2 regions of the Mycobacterium canetti CIPT 140010059 genome follow, and region 2 is predicted to be linked to the other one. Evidence: riboswitches for the same ligand, from Rfam matches in the RefSeq annotation. Region 2 holds a riboswitch; the other holds the start of a gene.
The links. Region 2 has a riboswitch for magnesium ahead of MCAN_RS08180 (Rv1535 family protein). Riboswitches for the same ligand answer to the same signal wherever they lie in the genome.
Positions count from the first base shown of each region.

Region 1: another riboswitch for magnesium. It lies ahead of MCAN_RS09525 (PE family protein); the one in region 2 lies ahead of MCAN_RS08180 (Rv1535 family protein).

Region 1 covers NC_015848.1:2,084,766-2,095,640, forward strand. Annotated here, with positions in the region: gene MCAN_RS09505 (PPE family protein) at 1-140, shown strand, start outside; gene MCAN_RS09510 (PE family protein) at 288-2,207, opposite strand; gene MCAN_RS09515 (DUF732 domain-containing protein) at 2,388-2,714, opposite strand; M-box (ykoK) riboswitch at 2,960-3,134, shown strand; gene MCAN_RS09525 (PE family protein) at 3,437-3,736, shown strand; gene MCAN_RS09530 (PPE family protein) at 3,751-4,962, shown strand; gene MCAN_RS09535 (PPE family protein) at 5,286-6,515, shown strand; gene MCAN_RS09540 (PPE family protein) at 6,647-8,059, shown strand; gene MCAN_RS09545 (DUF732 domain-containing protein) at 8,334-8,654, shown strand; gene MCAN_RS09550 (MgtC/SapB family protein) at 8,808-9,512, shown strand; gene MCAN_RS09555 (NAD(P)/FAD-dependent oxidoreductase) at 9,522-10,724, opposite strand.
Region 2 covers NC_015848.1:1,765,305-1,776,179, reverse strand. Annotated here, with positions in the region: gene MCAN_RS08210 (lysozyme inhibitor LprI family protein) at 1-238, shown strand, start outside; gene MCAN_RS08205 (RluA family pseudouridine synthase) at 245-1,171, opposite strand; gene lspA (signal peptidase II) at 1,164-1,772, opposite strand; gene MCAN_RS08195 (asparaginase) at 1,824-2,804, shown strand; gene MCAN_RS08190 (DNA polymerase IV) at 2,769-4,175, opposite strand; gene ileS (isoleucine--tRNA ligase) at 4,373-7,498, opposite strand; gene MCAN_RS08180 (Rv1535 family protein) at 7,805-8,041, opposite strand; M-box (ykoK) riboswitch at 8,339-8,508, opposite strand; gene MCAN_RS08175 (TetR/AcrR family transcriptional regulator) at 8,606-9,283, opposite strand; gene MCAN_RS08170 (NAD(P)H-dependent flavin oxidoreductase) at 9,280-10,407, opposite strand; gene MCAN_RS08165 (PaaI family thioesterase) at 10,467-10,875, shown strand, end outside.

The sequences.
Region 1 (10,875 bases), 320 kb from region 2:
CGGTGCAGCACTGGCACACCGACGAGGACGGGCTCGATGATCTACTCGCGGAATTGAAGAAGAAACCGGGCATCCACGCCGTGCACATGGCCGGCGGCAACAAGGCCGAAATTGCACCGACGATATCAGAATCGGGCTAGGGCAGGGTTAGGGCGTGTCTTCCAATTGATAGGCCCCGAGGCAGACACGAGTCGCCACACCGCACCATTGCTTGAGTTGGTTGATGCCCTTGAGATCGGAACCCGAATCCCACAGCAGGAGAATTAGTTTCGTCCCCAGACCGGCGGCTACGGCTGCCCGTTCTGCCCAGGCAAACCGATCAATCCGCCCTTGCCGCCTTGGCCCCCGGGTGCGGGTGGGACACCATCTCCGCCGTCGCCACCGGTACCGATCAGCAGGGCGGCGTTACCACCGTCACCGCCGGCACCGCCAGTGCCCGCACTGCCGCCGGTTCCGCCGGCCCCACCGGTACCGCCACTTCCCCCGGGTCCGCCGTTGCCGATCCCCAGGCCGCTTGACCCGCCTTGGCCACCATCGCCGCCGTTGCCGCCGTCGTTGCCCGACCCGCCGACGCCGCCGGCCCCGCCGATGCCGCCGGCCCCGCCGCTACCGAACAGTAGGCCTCCGCTGCCGCCCGCGCCACCGTCGCTGCCGTCACCTCCGGCTTCCTGAATGATGTTGCCTACTCCGGTCCCACCGGTCGCCCCATTCCCTCCGGCCCCGCCGTTGCCGATCAGAATGGCGGCGCCACCCTGGCCGGCGCTGCCTTCGAAGCCGGTACCTCCGCCGCTGCCGGCGTTACCACCGTTGCCGCCATTGCCGTATAGCACCCCACCTTGGCCGCCGTCACCCCCTGATGCACCAAATTGAATGCTGAGGCTGCCGGCCCCAACGTCACCACCGTTGCCACCGTCACCGCCGTGACCAAACAACCCAAAACCCTGGACACTAATCGGTCCGAAGTTAACGGCACCTACCCAGCCGCCACCGCCAGCAGAGCCGCCAAAGCCCGCAAATCCGTTGGTGCCTGCGTCACCGCCCTGACCCCCGTTGCCGCCGGACGCGCCGCTGCCGAACAACCACCCGCCGTTGCCGCCGTCGCCGCCTGAGCCACCGACCCCGCCGCTCCCGCCGAAGATGGTAGTACCCAGCGCAGACCCGGCCGCTCCATTCCCGCCGTTGCCACCGGCCCCGCCGTTGCCGACTAGGCCCGCGTCACCGCCGTTACCGGCTATCCCGGCCGAACCGCCGGAAGCGCCGTTCATGACGCCCGTTTGAGTGGAGTCGGTGCCGCCGCCGGCGCCGCTGTCCCCACCTTGCCCCCCGTTGCCGATCAGCCACCCGCCCTGGGCGCCGTTGCCCCCGTTGCCTCCTAATCCGCCGCTGCCGGCCGAATCTCCGGCTGTGTCATTAGTGCCTTGTCCTCCCATGCCACCGACCGAGCCGTTGCCGCCGTTGCCGAACAACAGTCCACCGCGACCACCCGAACCCCCGTTTCCGCCGGCGCCCCCATCGAAGCCTGCCGACGCACCCCCGGGCGCTGTGGCGTTGCCCCCGTTTCCGCCGGCCCCACCATGTCCACCGTGACCATAGATCCATCCACCGGCGCCGCCGTTGCCGCCGGACCCGCCCGCATTCCCGGGTTGACCGGCTGCGCCGTTGGCACCCGCCCCGCCCTGGCCGCCATTGCCGCCGCTACCCCATAGCCCAGCCGACCCGCCGTTGCCGCCATTCTGGCCCGTCCCGCCGGACCCGCCGTTGCCACCGTTGCCGTATAGCCATCCGCCATCGCCACCGTTTTGCCCGGTTCCTGCGACCCCGTTGGCACCGTTGCCGATAAGCGGACGCCCGGTCAGCGTCTGCACGGGTGAATTGATGGCATCGAGGGCGGTTTGGCCCACGATTTGCAATGGTGACGAGTTGGCTGCCTCGGCGCTGGCGTACTGGGCCGCCCCCGCGCTCATGAGCTGGACGAACTGCTCATGGAATGCGACCGCGTGGGCACTGAGCTCCTGGTATGCCTGCCCGTGCGTTGCGAACAGCGCCGCAATCGCAGCCGACACGTCGTCAGCGCCCGCAGGCAGTAACGCCGTTATCGGGACCAACGCTTCGGCGTTGGCCCGGCTAATCGCCGAACCAATGGTTGCTAGGTCCTTTGCCGCTGCATCGACAAACGCCGGCGCCACGATCATCTGCGACGTCCACACCTCCTGGCCGTTGTCGTCGCATGGGGAATCCATACGACCGCCAAAGGAATTTTGGAACCGACGCCAACGTTACAGTTTTGCGGACCCGCTATGGGGTGCATTCACCAGATTCACTGGCAACGATGTGAACCCCGTGTCACCCCAAGCGGGGTCAATCCACTGATTACTCTCTAGCCCAAACTATTTCGCGCTGACGCTGGTTTTAGTGATCTGGTGGGGGCAATAGACATGCGCGGAGATCGCAGCGAACTTGCAACAACCGTCCATCGAAAACCCGGGATTGCGGGTCCGCAGCTCGTTGACGACCTGAAGACCCGATTCGCCGCTTTCGACTAACGCGCATACGGCCTTGCCCGATGCTATGGCTTGATCCGGGTGGCTGTAGGTAATGCCTGCCCGCTCTAGCGAGGCAAGAAAGACCGCGTCGTCACCGCTGGGCCCCGCGTGGGCCGGAACCGCCAAGCCGATCATCAACGGAATGCTGAGTAGCGTTGACACAGCTCTCATAGACAACGATTCTCCCGGAATTGCGCTTCTCTTGCGGCGCAACCGGTTACCGCGTTATTCCAATACGTTACGGCTGCGCTAACTTCCCGTCTCAGGGTGTTCGGGTTGCGCTGGACCTGAAGGTCGTCTGCTGACCGGCGTTGTCTGCTCGCTGGCTAACAGCCGATCTTGATAGCCTCCGGGGCATCGGATGAGTCAAGCCGTTGGGTTGACGCGCGTCGCTACGAGTGTCACGATTACCCTTGCAAGCACCTCGCTAGGTGAGGCGTCTGCGCGGATATAGGCCACTGACCTCGAACGTCGAAAGACGCCCAGGGTCAGGACAGCTCTTCCCGGCTTAAGGGTTGAGCCCAAGTGGCTTCCGGCTGGACCGGCCGGATACGCCGTGTGGTGCCAAAGCTCTGACGAGAGGGGTGCCGAGTTCGGTGGTCTGCTGGGCTGTCATCCCTTTGTGCTGTGCATCGGCATCCCCGTGTGCCCTGGCCGTGAGGAGGTGAGAGCGAAATGAGTCCCGGCGATAGTCCGTATCCGAGATCGACGACCGTTTCGTTCCGATCCGACCCCGGCGCCGTTTTCGCACTCTGAATCGGCCTTCCTGTTCGAAATCCGTTATTTCGCAAGCTCGTTACTTCGCGGCCATGTGTGATTGACGTTCACGGGAAGTAGCCACGACAGAAGCGGTCATAGGCCTCCGGGTTCGGTCGTCTGTCAGGAGAAGACCCATGGCGTTTGTTCTTGTCTGTCCAGATGCGCTGGCCATCGCGGCCGGTCAGTTGCGCCATGTTGGATCGGTGATAGCCGCGCGGAATGCGGTCGCGGCACCGGCAACTGCCGAATTGGCCCCGGCGGCCGCTGACGAAGTATCAGCTTTGACTGCAACACAATTCAACTTCCATGCCGCCATGTACCAAGCGGTCGGCGCCCAGGCGATCGCCATGAATGAGGCGTTCGTCGCGATGTTGGGCGCCAGCGCGGATTCTTACGCGGCTACCGAAGCCGCCAACATCATTGCTGTGAGCTAACGAGGAGATCAACGATGACTGCCGCACTTGACTTCGCCACGTTACCGCCCGAAATCAACTCGGCGCGTATGTATTCCGGCGCGGGCTCGGCCCCGATGCTGGCCGCAGCGTCAGCCTGGCACGGCTTGTCCGCAGAACTGCGCGCCAGCGCACTGTCATACAGCTCGGTGCTTTCGACGCTGACCGGTGAAGAATGGCACGGTCCGGCGTCGGCATCGATGACAGCCGCGGCCGCCCCCTACGTGGCCTGGATGAGCGTCACCGCCGTCCGGGCCGAGCAGGCCGGGGCACAGGCGGAGGCTGCCGCTGCAGCGTACGAAGCCGCGTTCGCAGCAACGGTGCCCCCGCCGGTCATCGAGGCCAACCGCGCCCAGCTCATGGCGCTGATCGCCACCAATGTGCTAGGCCAAAACGCCCCCGCGATCGCGGCCACCGAGGCCCAGTACGCCGAAATGTGGTCCCAGGACGCGATGGCCATGTACGGCTACGCCGGCGCCTCGGCAGCCGCTACCCAGCTGACCCCGTTCACCGAGCCGGTGCAGACTACCAACGCGTCCGGCCTGGCGGCCCAGTCGGCTGCGATTGCCCACGCCACCGGCGCCTCGGCTGGTGCTCAGCAAACGACGCTGTCGCAGCTGATCGCCGCCATACCGTCTGTACTGCAAGGACTTTCGTCATCGACTGCAGCCACGTCCGCGTCGGGGCCGTCCGGATTGCTGGGCATTCTCGGGTCTGGATCTTCCTGGCTCGACAAACTCTGGGCGTTACTGGACCCCAACTCCAATTTCTGGAACACGATAGCTTCGTCCGGACTGTTCTTGCCGAGTAACACGATTGCGCCCTTTTTGGGTCTACTCGGCGGCGTGGCAGCTGCGGATGCGGCCGGGGATGTGTTGGGAGAGGCCACCAGTGGCGGGCTCGGTGGCGCGCTGGTGGCGCCGCTTGGCTCAGCGGGCGGGCTAGGCGGCACTGTCGCGGCCGGCCTGGGCAACGCGGCCACCGTCGGAACCTTGTCGGTGCCGCCGAGCTGGACGGCGGCCGCACCACTAGCCAGCCCCTTGGGCTCCGCGTTGGGAGGCACACCGATGGTGGCACCGCCCCCAGCAGTGGCGGCCGGCATGCCCGGAATGCCTTTCGGCACCATGGGCGGTCAAGGCTTCGGGCGTGCCGTGCCCCAGTATGGCTTCCGCCCCAACTTCGTCGCACGACCGCCCGCCGCCGGGTGATCCCGTAGGGGGTGGGTTCCCTGGAAAGCGCCAGGGTCACGATGGCGCAGCCGAATAGCCGACAGTGCTTTTCTCTGCGAATACCGGAGTTGGTCGCGCGAAGTCATTTCCGTTTAGCGCGTTCACCAGCGCAGGCGGGCCAGGCTCAATAAGCGGAAATTTCTCGGGCGAAGCACCCGTGCAGCAGCGCAAATAGATGGGATCGGCAGGACGTAGACATTGGGATATCTGGTGAAGTTCATAAGAGCTTGACCAGTTGGTGGGCAGAACTACGCGAGCGTGATTAGCATGGCGGCCATCGAGGGGACCGGAGGTCAGGGATGTTGGATTTCGGGGCGCTACCACCGGAGATTAATTCGGGGCGAATGTACGCGGGTCCGGGATCCGGACCGTTGCTGGCCGCCGCAGCGGCCTGGGACGCGCTAGCCGCCGAGTTGTACTCCGCGGCGGCGTCCTATGGCTCGACGATTGAGGGCCTCACCGTAGCACCGTGGATGGGTCCCTCCTCGATCACGATGGCCGCCGCGGTCGCTCCATATGTGGCGTGGATTAGCGTCACCGCCGGCCAGGCCGAACAGGCAGGGGCCCAGGCCAAGATCGCTGCGGGCGTTTATGAGACGGCATTTGCGGCAACGGTGCCGCCACCGGTAATCGAGGCCAACCGCGCTTTGTTAATGTCGCTGGTCGCCACGAACATCTTCGGGCAGAACACACCGGCGATCGCGGCCACCGAGGCCCACTACGCGGAGATGTGGGCGCAAGATGCGGCCGCGATGTATGGCTATGCCGGCTCGTCGGCCACTGCGTCGCAGTTGGCGCCGTTCAGCGAGCCGCCGCAAACGACCAATCCGTCGGCAACGGCCGCTCAATCAGCCGTCGTCGCCCAGGCCGCCGGCGCCGCGGCCAGCTCTGACATCACAGCGCAGCTGTCCCAGTTGATCAGCCTGCTACCCAGCACCTTGCAAAGCCTGGCGACAACAGCGACCGCGACGTCGGCCAGCGCTGGTTGGGACACCGTCCTGCAAAGCATCACCACTATCTTGGCGAACCTCACTGGGCCGTACAGCATCATCGGGCTGGGCGCTATACCTGGCGGCTGGTGGCTGACGTTCGGCCAGATCCTCGGCCTAGCCCAAAACGCCCCAGGTGTGGCCGCCCTACTGGGCCCGAAAGCCGCCGCCGGCGCGTTGTCGCCATTGGCGCCGCTACGGGGCGGGTATATCGCAGATATCACGCCTCTCGGTGGTGGGGCCACAGGGGGCATCGCCCGTGCGATCTACGTCGGGTCGCTCTCGGTCCCGCAGGGCTGGGCCGAGGCCGCACCGGTGATGAGGGCGGTCGCATCGGTATTGCCGGGCACCGGCGCCGCCCCCGCCCTGGCCGCCGAGGCACCAGGTGCCTTGTTCGGCGAGATGGCCCTGTCGAGTCTGGCCGGACGCGCGCTGGCAGGAACCGCGGTGCGCTCTGGTGCCGGAGCTGCTCGCGTCGCAGGCGGTTCCGTCACCGAAGACGTCGCCAGCACGACCACCATCATCGTCATACCCGCGGACTGACAGGACTTTCGAGATGGCACTTGAACTGGGCGTTAGCCCCCACCGGAGGGGGGAGAAGGACGGTGTCATCGCCACTGTGGCCGGTGGCTGGCGGCCAGCCAGTTAGCGGCCGGTTGAGGAAAGGTGTGGCAATGGATTTCGGATTGCAGCCACCGGAGATCACCTCCGGGGAGATGTACCTAGGTCCGGGCGCCGGTCCGATGTTGGCTGCGGCAGTGGCCTGGGATGGGTTGGCGGCCGAATTGCAGTCCATGGCGGCCTCCTACGCCTCGATCGTCGAGGGCATGGCGAGTGAGTCATGGTTGGGTCCGTCGTCGGCCGGTATGGCCGCTGCGGCCGCACCATATGTGACCTGGATGTCGGGTACCTCGGCACAGGCCAAGGCGGCCGCTGACCAGGCCAGAGCCGCGGTGGTCGCCTACGAAACCGCGTTCGCGGCGGTGGTGCCACCGCCGCAGATTGCGGCCAACCGCAGCCAGCTCATATCGCTGGTGGCGACCAACATTTTCGGACAAAACACCGCCGCGATCGCAGCCACCGAAGCCGAATACGGCGAAATGTGGGCCCAGGACACCATGGCGATGTTCGGCTATGCCAGCTCCTCGGCGACCGCCTCGCGGCTGACCCCGTTCACTGTACCGCCGCAGACCACCAACCCGTCCGGACTTGCCGGCCAGGCGGCCGCAACGGGGCAAGCGACCGCCCTAGCGAGCGGCACCAATGCGGTGACAACCGCGCTTTCGAGTGCAGCGGCGCAGTTTCCGTTCGACATCATCCCGACCCTGCTGCAGGGCCTGGCCACACTCAGCACCCAATACACCCAACTCATGGGCCAACTCATTAACGCCATCTTCGGGCCGACGGGCGCAACGACCTATCAGAACTTGTTTGTCACCGCAGCCAACGTCACCAAGTTCAGCACGTGGGCCAACGACGCCATGAGCGCGCCCAACCTGGGAATGACGGAGTTCAAGGTGTTCTGGCAACCCCCGCCGGCGCCCGAGATCCCCAAATCGTCGTTGGGTGCCGGACTTGGCCTGCGGTCAGGGCTTAGCGCGGGCCTGGCCCACGCCGCATCGGCGGGTCTGGGTCAGGCGAACCTGGTGGGAGACCTGTCGGTACCGCCCAGTTGGGCCTCAGCTACCCCGGCGGTCAGGCTAGTTGCCAACACATTGCCGGCCACCAGCCTGGCTGCGGCCCCCGCGACACAGATCCCAGCAAACCTGCTCGGTCAGATGGCTCTGGGGAGCATGACCGGAGGTGCCCTCGGTGCCGCCGCCCCCGCCATCTACACGGGCAGTGGCGCCCGGGCCCGCGCCAATGGGGGAACGCCCAGCGCTGAGCCGGTCAAGCTGGAGGCTGTCATCGCGCAGCTACAAAAGCAACCGGACGCAGTGCGACACTGGAATGTCGATAAGGCCGATCTTGATGGCCTGCTGGATCGATTGTCGAAACAGCCCGGCATCCACGCGGTACACGTGTCGAACGGCGACAAACCCAAGGTTGCCTTGCCCGATACTCAGTTGGGTTCACACTCAACGTGATTCGAAATCCACACTGATACTGGAGGTGATTACCGGCTGAAGCAAAGCGCATTGGAAATCCAGGCTTAGACCATTGCCATGTGGCCGTGAGATTCGTCACGTCTTGACATCCGCGTCCGGCGGGTCACCTTCGACCGCGGTCAATGTCATTGGTAGGTAAGGGCTTTGCTGTACTGATGGCCGAATTTTGACTCGAAAAGTATGTCGGGCCCTCGCAGCAGATCTGCCGCAGGACGCGATGCAATTACAACGCACGATGGGACAATGCAGACCTATGAGAATGCTAGTAGCGCTCCTGCTGAGCGCCGCCACCATGATCGGCCTAGCCGCACCCGGGAAAGCCGATCCAACAGGCGACGATGCCGCCTTCCTTGCCGCGTTGGACCAGGCCGGCATCACCTACGCTGACCCAGGCCACGCCATAACGGCCGCCAAGGCGATGTGTGGGCTGTGTGCTAACGGCGTAACAGGTCTACAGCTGGTCGCGGACCTGCGGGACTACAATCCCGGGCTGACCATGGACAGCGCGGCCAAGTTCGCTGCCATCGCATCAGGCGCGTACTGCCCCGAACACCTGGAACATCACCCGAGTTAGCGGGGCGCATTTCCTGATCACCGCGGTGGTGCGCGGTGGTGTGGTGCGTCCGAGGGGGTTGCGATGCACCCGGTTCGCCTAGGCTCAAACTGCTGTTAACCTGCGCGTGGTTGGCTGCCGTGGCCGTCTTGCGATCGGGAAGGACTCGGCGTCATGCAAACGCTGACTGTCGCCGATTTCGCTCTCCGGCTGGCCGTTGGAGTGGGTTGCGGGGCCATTATCGGGCTCGAGCGCCAGTGGCGGGCGCGGATGGCTGGGTTGCGCACCAACGCTCTGGTGGCGACCGGTGCTACCTTGTTCGTGCTGTACGCGGTCGCCACCGAGGACAGCAGCCCCACCCGAGTGGCGTCCTACGTGGTTTCTGGAATTGGATTCCTGGGCGGCGGGGTCATCCTGCGGGAGGGGTTCAACGTCCGCGGTCTGAACACGGCTGCCACGCTTTGGTGCTCGGCCGCGGTCGGAGTGCTGGCCGCCTCCGGGCATCTGGTGTTCACCCTGATTGGCACCGGAACCATCGTCGCTGTCCATCTCCTGGGGCGCCCACTTGGCCGGCTGGTCGACCGCGACAACGCCGTCGAAGACGAAGGGCTGCAGCCCTACCAGGTACGGGTGATTTGTCGGCCCAAAGCAGAGACCTATGTACGTGCCCATATCGTGCAGCGCACCAGCAGCAACGACATCACGCTGCGGGGTATACGCACGGGGCCGGCCGGAGACGACAACATCACGTTGACGGCCCACCTATTGATGGTTGGCCATACCCCGGCCAAGCTAGAGCGGTTGGTGGCGGAACTGTCGCTGCAGCCGGGCGTTTACGCTGTGCACTGGTATGCCGGTGAGCACGCGCAGGCCGAATGACCCACGACACTAGGGGCGGGGCTGTACTCGCGGCGCGGCCGCAGCCAGCAAGTCTGCCCGACTGCCGTTCAGCGGCGGGTAGATCCGCCGGGTATTGATTGACTGCTTGGTGGTCTTGGCCGGTGCGCCCTGCGATACCACTTTGCGTTCCCATCCCTCGGTGTACACCGCGCCCGCCGATCCTAGATCGAGAACCGTGACATACCAAGGGATCCGAAGAGCCAGCAACGGTTGGTCGAACAGATCGTTGATGACGTTGCAGCCGGCATAGCGGCCCATCGGGCGCCCATGCTGACACGACATGACCGACAGGTGCTCGTCATCCATCCGGGCCGCGGCCACATCGCCAGCAGCAAACATCGCAGGCACCCCGATCACCCGCAGGTAGTCGTCGACTTGCAGGCGTCCCAGCCGATCACGGGCTACCGGCAGCTGCTCGGTCAGGCGGCTGGCCCGCATGCCGGCGCACCACACCACGGTGGCCGCTGCCAGCCGTTCCCCCGATGACAGCGTTACACCGCCCGGGCTGACGGCGGCAACGCTCACGCCGGTTCTGGTCTCGACGCCGTTGTCCAACAGCGCCTGTTCGATCACCGGCCGCGCCGATAAACCCATATCGGAGCCGACGAAGGGGTTGTGGTCGATGAGTACCACGCGGGGGGTGACACCATCACCACGGGCGAACAACGCGTGCAGTCGGCCCGGCAACTCGCAGGCCGTCTCGATACCGGTCAGCCCGGCACCGACGACCACGACGGTTGCCGCCGCCGATGTCAGCGGCCCGCCGGCCAGTCCTTGCAGATGCTGCTGTAGCCTGACCGCGCCGTCGTACGTGTCGACATCAAAACCGAACTCTGCCAGTCCTGGCAACGCGGGTTTGACCACGTGACTGCCCGACGCGAGGACCAGTCGGTCATAGCTATATGAGGCACCGGTCGACGTGATGACGCGGCGGCCGTCGGCGTCGATCGCGGTCACCTCGGCGGTGACATGCGCAACGCCGGCAGGGCCGAGCACGTCGCCGAGCGGGATGCGGCAGGCGCTCAGATCAGCCTCATAGTTGCGAACCCGGATATCATGAAACGGTTTGTTGCTCACCACCATGACGTCGACCGTGCCCGCTGGGACGGCGAGCTCGTCGAGTCGTCGGGCCGCACCGAGCGCCGCCCACAGGCCCGCGAACCCGGAGCCGATCACCACCACCCGGGTCAACGGCTAAACACCTGACGACTCTGGGGTAACGCCGCCGCCGCGTGGCGACCGGGCAGGAACATTCACACGTGCCAACCTCCTTCGAGCCCGGGCCATCCGATAACACCGTTAGCCGTCGCGAGCTTACAGAAGGTGCAGGCATCGGGATTGA
Region 2 (10,875 bases):
TCCACCCGTCCTCACCTACCGGTGTCCCACGCAGGACGGCCCATTGACCGCACAGTTCTACAACCAATTCGACCCGAAGACGGCCGTGCTCAACTGGAAAGGCGACCAAGTGATCGTGTTCGTCGAACTGTCCGGCAGTGGCGCCCGGTATGGTCGCCAAGGCATTGAATACTGGGAACACCAGGGCGAGGTGCGCCTCGATTTCCATGGCGCCACGTTCGTCTGCCGCACCTCGTGATGCCGGTCAACCCTCGCCACGCAATATCTTTAGCGCGTGCTGCAGATCGGCCGGATACGGGCTGACGATCTCCACCCGCCGGCCGTCGGCCGGATGAGCGAACGCCAGTGAACGCGCGTGCAGCCATTGACGGTCCAACCCGAGCCTCTTCGCTAGCTTGGGATCAGCTCCGTAAACGAGGTCGCCGCAACATGGGTGATGCAACGCGGCGAAGTGCACCCGGATCTGGTGGGTGCGGCCAGTTTCCAGATGCACGTCGAGCAGGCTGGCTGCCACGAACGCTTCCAGCGTGTCGTAGTGCGTAAGGCTGTGCCGGCCATTCTTGGTGATCGCGAACTTCCATTCATGGCCGCGATGACGACCGATCGGCGCGTCGATCGTTCCGCTGGACGGATCTGGATGTCCTTGAACCAGCGCGTGGTACCGCTTGTCCACCGTGCGGTATTTGAACGCCCGCTTCAGCACGGTGTACGCCCGCTCGGAGATCGCCACTACCATCACCCCGGAGGTCCCGACGTCGAGGCGATGCACGATGCCCTGCCGCTCGTGCACCCCGGATGTGGTGATCCGGTACCCGGCGGCGGCGAGTCCGCCGAGCACGGTCGGTCCGGTCCAGCCGACCGACGCATGCGCGGCAACTGCAGCCGGTTTGTCGACCGCAACGATGTCGTCGTCGGAATACAGAATCGTCATGCCCTCGATATCGATGGGGGTGTTCTGCAGCGGCGCGGGCGCCTCGGGCAACCGCACCTGCAGCAAGGCGCCGGAGACGAGCCGATCGGACTTTCCGGCCGGCACGCCATTCAGCTCGACCGCGCCCTCTTCGGCGAGGGCAGCCGCAGCGGTCCGAGACAGTCCCAGCAAGCGGGCCAGTCCGGTGTCAACACGCATTCCCGCCAATCCATCCGGAACGGGCATTGAGCGGTCAGCCATCGGCTTTGCGCCGACCTACGGTGTCCCCGTCGGCGTGTCGCCGACCTACGGTGTCGAAGTCAAAGCCAAAGATCGACAGGATGACCAGCAGGATGGCGCCACCGACTACCGACGGATCGGCGACATTGAACACCGGCCACCAGCCGACCGACAAGAAATCGACGACGTGCCCGCGCAGCGGCCCCGGTGCCCGAAAGAAGCGATCAACCAGGTTGCCCATGGCACCGCCCAGGATCATCCCAAGACCCAGCGCCCACCACGGCGATACCAGCCGCCGCCCCATCCAGAAAATTCCGACCACGACACCCGTCGCAATCAGCGTCAAAACCCAGGTGTATCCGGTCGCCATCGAGAAGGCCGCCCCAGAATTACGCACCAGAGTCCAGGTCACCGTGTCGCCGATAATCGACACCGGCTGGCCGGGCGGCAACAGTTGGACAGCTACCACCTTAGTGACAATGTCGAGTGTGAGCACCACCACAGCGACCGACAGCAGCATGCGCAGCCGTCGCGGCGGCGCGGGAGCGTTAGGTTCCCCCGCCCCCCCGGCTTCCTCGGTCGAGGTCAGCGGATCAGCCGATCCTGTTGGTTCGTCAGGCACACCATCATCATCCCCTAGGGCCGATATGGCCCGCCCAGACCCCGCGGCCGGATGGGAGCAAACCACGTGCGCAATGATCCCATCATGGCCCGCCTCACCGTCATCACTACTGGAGGGACAATCTCGACCACCGCCGGCCCCGATGGGGTGCTACGGCCAACCCATTGCGGGGCGACGCTGATCGCCGGTCTCGACATGGACTCCGACATCGAAGTAGTCGACCTCATGGCGCTGGACAGCTCAAAGTTGACGCCGGCCGATTGGGACCGGATAGGCGCTGCAGTGCAGGAGGCATTCCGCGGCGGCGCAGATGGGGTGGTCATCACTCACGGCACCGATACGCTCGAAGAGACCGCTCTGTGGCTGGACCTCACCTATGCGGGTAGCCGCCCGGTCGTGTTGACCGGGGCCATGCTCAGCGCCGATGCCCCCGGCGCCGATGGCCCGGCCAATCTGCGCGACGCGCTTGCGGTCGCCGCCGACCCAGCCGCCCGCGACCTCGGGGTGCTGGTGAGTTTCGGCGGCCGGGTGTTACAGCCTTTGGGCCTGCACAAGGTGGCCAACCCGGACCTGTGCGGATTCGCCGGCGAGTCGCTTGGCTTCACGTCGGGCGGGGTGCGGCTGACGCGCACCAAGACGCGGCCCTATCTCGGCGATCTGGGCGCTGCCGTGGCGCCACGAGTCGACATCGTCGCCGTCTATCCGGGAAGTGACGCGGTGGCGATGGACGCCTGTGTGGCAGCCGGCGCGCGCGCCGTGGTGCTGGAGGCGCTGGGCTCGGGCAATGCCGGGGCCGCCGTGATCGAGGGAGTCCGTCGCCACTGTCGAGACGGGAGCGATCCGGTGGTGATCGCGGTGTCTACCCGGGTCGCCGGCGCGCGGGTCGGCGCAGGCTATGGTCCCGGGCACGACCTGGTGGAGGCTGGCGCGGTGATGGTACCGCGACTGCCGCCGTCCCAGGCCCGGGTGCTGCTAATGGCCGCGCTGGCGGCCAACTCACCGGTCGCCGACGTCATCGACCGTTGGGGCTGAGGCGCCGGCGGACCCCTCGACCGATAGCTGGCCGATGTAGTCCGGCCAGTCCAAGCTGTCAAGCGGGCTGGCGTTGCTGATGTCGCCGGTGTCGACGGGGAACGTCCGCGCCGAGCCCGGGCCTGAACCACGCGTTTCGAACCGCACGGTGACCACGCCGTGGCCCGCTCCCTGCACCCAGCCGTGCCCAAGCTCAGGGTGGGCGACGTCATCGCCGACCCGCCACATCGTGGCGTCGTGCGCGGCCGGCACGACCGCTCCCGGTGTTTCGACGTAATGCGCTGCCGCCGTTTCCTGCGTCAAGTCCGAGTCGGCAAACAACGACTCCTGGCGAATGTCGCTCAAACCCGAAAACCCAACACCCAGAAGACGAATTGGCCCGATTTGCAGTGGATCCGGCAGCAGCCGGCGGGCCACCGTAAACAGCGCGCCGGCGTCGGTCGTCGGGTAGGGCATCGTCGCCGAGCGGGTTAGCGTGCTCATGTCGGATTTCTTTAGCTTCACCGTGATGGTGCGGGCGCCGCGGCCGTCGCGCAGCAGGCGTTGGTGCGCGTGCTCAGCGATGGAGTCGATCGCCTCGTGCAATTGCTCCATGGTGGTCAGATCGACGGCGAACGTGGACTCGGCGCTGATTTGCTTGGCTTCGGCGCGCTCCACCACTGGGCGGTCGTCGATGCCACGGGCCAGCCGGTGCAGCGCGGGCCCAATCGTCGCGCCTAGGATGTTGGCCGCCTCGGCATCGCTCAGCGCGGCCAGCTGCCCGATTGTCTCGATGCCGAGCCGATGCAGCTTTTCCTCGGCGACCGGGCCGATGCCCCACAGCCGTCGTACCGGCAATCCGCTGAGAAGCGCTTGCTCTTCAGCGTGCCGGACTACCCGAATGCCGTCGGGTTTGGCCAGACCAGAAGCAATCTTGGCGATCTGCTTGCCCGAGCCCGCTCCGACCGAGGCAATCAGGCCGGTCTCGTCGCGCACCCGTCGCCGCAACCGCTCGCAGAACGTCTCGACGTCCTCGGCCACTGCCCCGGCGAGTTGGGGCGGTTCGGCGAACGCTTCATCGAAAGAAAGCTGTTCGACGACGGGCACCAGGCCGCGCACGGTGTCGAATACCCGGCGGCTGGCGATCCCGTACACCACCCCGCGTGGCGGCAACACCACGGCCGTCACCCCGATCAGCCTGCGGGCCTGATGCATCGGCATGGCCGATCGGGCACCGTAGGCCCGCGCTTCATAGCTCGCGCCGGCCACCACACCTCGCCCACCCAGCCCGCCAACCAGCACCGGCCGCCCCCGCAGGGTCGGCCGGGTGAGCTGTTCGACCGAGGCGAAAAACGCATCCATGTCCAGGTGCAGCACCCAGCGGGACTCCACACCCGTGATGCTATTTGGGGCTACCGGAGCTAGTTTTCGCTATGGCGATCAACCTCAACCGCTGCCATCGGCCTTGGCCGACGTGGATCTGGGCGACAACGCCCTAGAGATCGGGTCCCCGCGCCGCGAGCGTAACGCCACGGCGAAGTCGGGCACGGATTTTCAGCCGTGACGTTACGCTCGTCGCCCAGTCGACCTCAGGTCTTTTCGATGCTTACCCGCACGCCGTCGCCGATGGCCACACCATCGGCGAGGTCGGCGAATTCGAAGTTGGTAGCCAAGATTTCTCCGGCAATGAGGTCGCGGTGGGTGCGCGCCCAGTCTTCGCGTTCCGCAGGCACCGACATCACCACCCGGATGCGGTCGGAAACGTCCAGCCCGGTCGACTTACGCAGCTCTTGCAGTTCGCGGATGCGATCTTTGGCCCAGCCCTCGGCTTCGAGTTCGGCAGTGACGGTGCCATCCAGAACGACCAGCCCGGCGCCGTCGGGCAACGCTGCGGTGGACTCCGGGTCGGCGGCCACCAGCCGGGAGCTGTACTCGTCGGGCGTCAGCACCGCGGGGCCCGCCAACAAGGTGCCGTCCGGGTTTATGACGCCGTCGCCGGCCTTGACCGCCTTGATGGCGGCCTGCACATCTTTGCCCAGCCGTGGTCCGGCTACCCGGGCGTTGACCGTGAGCTCGAATCGGCCATAGGTGTCGATGGCATCGGTCAGTTCGACCTGCTTCACGTTAAGCTCGTCGCCAATGAGGTCGACGAACGGCCTCAGAAGTTGCGGATTCTCAACTGCCACAATGAGTTTCGGTAGCGGCAGGCGCACCCTTAGCTTCTTGGCCTTGCGCAGCGAGGATGCCGCCGAGCACACGTCGCGGACCTGGTCCATCGCGGCGACCAGGTCGGCATCCGACGGCAGCAGGTCGGGCGCTGGCCAGTCCGTCAGGTGCACCGATCGCTCGCGTGTCAGACCACGCCAGATTATCTCGGTGATCAGCGGAAGCAGCGGGGCGGCCAGCCTCGTGGTCACCTCCAACACGGTGTGTAGCGTGTCGATGGCATCGGCGTCTTCTGCCCAGAACCGCGAACGCGACCGTCGCACATACCAATTAGTCAACGCCTCAGTGAACTGACGCAAATGTTCACAGGCACCGGGAATATCGTAAACTTCCATCGACTCGCTGAGGTCGTCGCGCAGCACCGCCAGCTTGGCCAGGATATAGCGATCCAGCACATGCACCGAATCGACGCGCCAGGTACCGACTTTCGGTGCATACAGCGCCAGGAAGCTGTAGGTGTTCCACAGGGGCAGCAGGACTTGCCGCACACCGTCGCGAATTCCTTGCTCAGTGACGATCAGGTTGCCGCCGCGCAGAATCGGCGATGCCATTAGGAACCACCGCATGGCGTCGGAGCCGTCGCGATCGAACACCTCTGTTACGTCTGGATAGTTGCGCAGCGACTTGCTCATCTTCTGGCCATCGAAACCAAGGACAATCCCATGCGCCACACAGGTTTTGAATGCCGGCCGGTCAAAGAGCGCGGTCGCCAACACATGCAGTGTGTAAAACCAGCCACGGGTCTGCCCGATGTACTCGACGATGAAGTCGCCGGGGTAGTGTCCCTGGAACCAATCCAGGTTCTCGAACGGGTAGTGCACCTGGGCATACGGCATGGATCCCGAGTCGAACCACACGTCGAGCACATCGGGAATGCGTCGCATCGTGCTACGGCCAGTCGGATCGTCTGGGTTGGGACGGGTGAGCTCGTCGATGTAGGGCCGGTGCAAATTGGCCGGGCGTACGCCGAAGTCGCGCTCCAGCTCGTCGAGGCTGCCGTAGACATCGATGCGCGGGTAGGCCGGGTCGTCGGATTTCCATACCGGAATCGGGGTACCCCAGTAGCGATTCCGGGAGATCGACCAATCGCGGGCGCCCTGCAGCCACTTGCCGAACTGGCCGTCCTTGACGTGTTCGGGATACCACGTGATCTGCTGGTTTAGCTCCACCATGCGGTCTCGGAAGTCCGTCACCCTGACGAACCACGACGACACCGACCGGTAGATCAGCGGGTTACGGCATCGCCAGCAGTGTGGGTAAGGGTGCTCGTAGGTTTCGTGACGAATCAACACTGGGCCATTCACCGCAGCCGGGCCGCTTTGGGTCTTCAGGTCCCGGACGATCTGCGCGTTGGCGTCAAAGACATGCTGCCCTTGGTAATCGGCAACGGTGACGTCGAAGCGTCCCTTGGAGTCGACCGGAGTCACCGGCGCGATACCGACCGCCTCCGCGACCACCATGTCGTCCTCACCATAGGCCGGTGCCATATGCACGATGCCGGTGCCATCGTCGGTCGTTACAAAGTCGCCTGCTAGCACCTGAAAAGCGTTGGGCCAGTCCATGAAATAGGCAAACGGCGGCAGGTAGCGGGTGCCCAGCAGTTCGGCGCCGCGATAGGTGCCGAGCACCACGGGCTCTTCACCGAGTTCGCGGGCGTAAGCGGCCAGCCGTGCCTCGGCCAGTACGAAACGGCGATCGCCCGCCTGGACCTGTACGTAGGTGATGTCCGGGCTTACCGCAACTGCGAGGTTCGACGGCAGGGTCCACGGAGTCGTCGTCCACACCAGCAAGTAGGCACCGTCTAGCCCGTTGTCTGGTTGGCCACCCACCACCTTGAAGCCCACCGTTACCGCGGGATCTTGGCGGCTTTGGTAGACGTCGTCGTCCATCCGCAGTTCGTGATTCGACAGCGGAGTTTCGTCGCGCCAGCAGTACGGCAGCACCCGGTAGCCCTCGTAGGCCAGGCCCTTGTCCCACAACTGTTTGAAGGCCCAAATCACCGACTCCATGTAAGCCAGATCGAGCGTCTTGTAATCGTTGTCGAAGTCGACCCAGCGAGCTTGCCGAGTTACATACGCCTGCCACTCGTCGGTGTAGCGCAACACGGATGCGCGGCAGGCATCGTTGAAGGCGGCGATACCCATGGCCTCGATCTGGGATTTGTCAGTGATGCCAAGCTGGCGCTCGACTTCGAGTTCGGCGGGCAGCCCGTGAGTGTCCCAGCCGAAGCGACGCTCCACCTTGTAACCGCGCATAGTGCGATATCGCGGCACGATGTCTTTGACGTAGCCGGTGAGCAGGTGCCCATAATGCGGCAGACCGTTGGCAAACGGCGGCCCGTCATAGAACACATACTCGGGGGCGCCATCGCGGCGAGCAATGCTGGCCCGGAAGGTGTCGTCACGGGACCAGTAGTCGAGGACCTCGAGTTCGAGTGCCGGGAGGTCGGGTGCCCCGCCGGCCAGCTTTGGATATGCGTTATCGGTCACTTTGCGCGTCGTCTCCCCAGGCCCCAGCACCGTTCGGCACTGCGTGCCTGCAATCCAGGCTCGGGGACGACGCCACGCCGGTGCGCGAACGCCGCGGTACCACCCCGCTTGCCACGCCGATGCGCGGCCGCTCGACTTGAGGCTGTGACGGGCCAACCCGTTCGGTTCTACTGGGCCTAACCGGCCGTTCTTCCGAAGGCTCCCCGGTGATCGCCGGATCGATGCCGTTCCCCTGATTCTACGGGGATTGTCGCCCAGCGCCGCAAATCCACATCGCGGCGCAAGGTCGGCTGCCTGCCCATCGGACTAGGCCTGGACCTCGAGCAGCCCGACGCGCCACAACGCGGCGTAGAGGTGGCGCAGCGGAATGCTCAGCAAACGAGCTGCCCCGTCGACCAGCGGGTCCCCTCCGGTGCCGAAAGGCTGCGCGTCGAGCCGGCGAGCAACCTTCTTGGACGCGGGGGCCGGGGGCACATCGCGCACCACCCGCAGCTTGGGGGCCGAAGCTACGGTTACTACGTCATTGTGCAGAGCAGCGGTCATGATCGCCTCCTAGACGGAGTTGCAAGCGAGGACGGAAATCAAAACGAGCACATATGGACTGAACCGAGTTGGTCCCGTCCCGTAGCGGTTCCGATCCAAGAAGGCTGATCTTGGTTTGACGACTCAGCGCAAAACGTCGCGCCGGAAACCGGATCGGGACGAAACAGAGCCCGGATATCGGTCCGGACTGTCACCGGAACTCATGCGTCCCTCACCTCCTCACGGCCACGACACGTACGGTTGTCCGCACGATAAAGCGCGTCACAGGAGTACAGAGATGCCGGCAACTGCCGGAAATCCGCACCCCTCTCGTCAGAGCTTCGGCACCACACGACGTGTCCGGTAAGCCGGAAGCCACCTGGGCTCAACCCTTAAGCCGGGAAGAGCTGTCCTGACCCGGGGCGTCTCTCGACGTTCGGGGTCAGTGGCCTATGTTCGTGTAGCCGCCTCACCTAACGAGGTGCTTACCGGACCGATCATGCACGACCTACCCGTCTCGGTCAACGTGATCCGGGCGGGTGTCGCGAATCCTTACGCGTTCACCATGTATTTGGCAGCCTTTGCTCAGGTTCGGGCGGCCCGACCACCGCGGGCCCCGACCGCCAGTGCACGCGGACGCAGCCCGTCTAGCACCAGCGACACCACGAAGTCGGCTACCTGGGCGGCGGTGACGTTATCGTCGGTATTCAGCCGTCGGTGTGCCAACTGCCCCACCAGCGCCGCCAACGTGTACGCGGCCATCCGGGACGGGGCCTCGACAACCTCACCGCGCCGTTGAGCGGCAACAACGACGGCTTCGATGTCGTCGATGAACCGCTCGTAGATTCCGCCGAGATGCTCTTCGAATCGGCCCCCAAGCGCGTAAGCGTCACGGAACAGTAGTTTGACGGTAGCCTTGTCGGTTTCGAAGAACTCGAACGTGGCCTGTACCGCGGCCTGTAACAGGGCCCGAAGCGGCGCCTCGGTAGACCCGCCAACGCGGGCCAGTTCGGCCGCGACATGCGCGCGCAGCGCCTCCTCTTCACCGGCCATCAAGGCGTGGAACAAGTCGTCCTTGGAGTCGAAGTACCAGTAGATCAGCCCGTACGCCAGGCCGGCCTGCTTGGCGATGTCTGCGACGGTGGTGGCATGAAAACCCTTGTGAGCAAACACTATTTTGGCCGCGGCCAAGATCTCGTCGCGCCGTTGCGACTTGTCCTCATCGCTGACCGCTCGGCGCCGCCGCGCGCTAGCGCGGCTCACCTTTGCACCAACCCCTGCAGTTGCCCGACGGTGTCGATGAACTCCTCGACCATGTCAAGCACCACCGAGCGGACCGACCGCACCCGGTCGAGTGAGCCGACGACCTGTCCGACGAAGTAGGTCGCCAGCTCACGAGCCTTGGCCCCGGGCTGGCCGGCGGCCTGGTTGATGCGCAACTGCGGGTCGCTGACCAGCGCGCTCTGCAGCGGCATGCCAAGCGGGTCGGGGCTGTCAGGCCGATCCCATTCGTCGGTCCAGGCCGTGCGCAGCATGCGCGCCGGCTTGCCGGTTAGCGACCGGGACCGCACCGTGTCCGAGGATGTTGCGGCCAGAAACTTGTCCTTGACCACCGGGGGCGTTTCGGCTTCTTCGGTGGTCAACCAGACCGACCCGCACCAGACGCCTTCCGCCCCCAGGGCCAACGCCGCAGCGATCTGGCGGCCACGGGCGATCCCGCCCGCGGCCAGCACCGGCGTTGGCGACACCGCATCGACGACTTCGGGAACCAGAACCATGGTCGCCACCTCGCCGGTGTGGCCTCCGGCCTCGGTGCCCTGCGCGACGATCAGGTCAACACCCGCAGCCGCGTGTCGCCGCGCGTGCTGCGCCGTGCCGGCTAGGGCGGCAACCAGCACGTCATGGTTGTGGGCGCGCTCCACGAGATCCGGTGGCGGCGGCCCGAGCGCGCTGGCGATCAACCGGATGTCATGGGCGAAGGCCACATCCAGCAACGGCTGATAACCCTTGGGCGAGATGTGCAGCCCACCGGCCGAGGACGAACGCTGCCGGTCGGTGACCGCGGGGATGCCATAGCGAACCAGCAAGTCGTCGACGAAGGTGCGATGCCCTTCGGGTATGAGCTCCCGGGCCTGCTGGGCATCGATACCGCCTTGCTCGGCGCCGATGTATTTGGGCGGCAGCAGCACGTCGACTCCGTACGGCTTGCCACCCGTGTGCTCCTCGATCCAGGTCAGCTCGCTCTCCAGCCGTTTGGGGCTATGTGCGACGGCACCGAGGATCCCGAACCCGCCCGCATTGGACACCGCCGCCACCACATCCCGGCAGTGGCTGAACGCGCATATTGGAAACTCAGCACCGAGCAGCTCGGCGACTCTGGTCCGCATTGCGACGACGCTAAGAGTTATTGATTGATATGTCAATCTAATAGGGTAGATTACCTGCCATGTCCGACCCGTTGACCGCCCAAGAGCAGCACAAACGTCGCCAGGCGGTGCGTGAGCTGATGCCGAGGACGCCGTTCATCGGCGGGCTCGGCATCGTGTTCGAACGCTACGAACCCGACGACGTCGTGATCCGACTCCCGTTTCGCACCGACCTCACCAATGACGGCACCTACTTTCACGGTGGGGTGATCGCGTCGGTGATGGACACCGCCGGTGCCGCCGCCGCTTGGTCGAACCACGACTTCGACAGGGGCACCCGCGCCGCCACGGTCGCGATGAGCATCCAGTACACCGGCGCCGCCAAGCGGTGTGACTTGCTCTGTCATGCGCGCACTGCCCGACGCCGCAAGGAACTCACCTTCACCGAGATCACCGCAACCGATCCCGACGGGAACATCGTCGCTCACG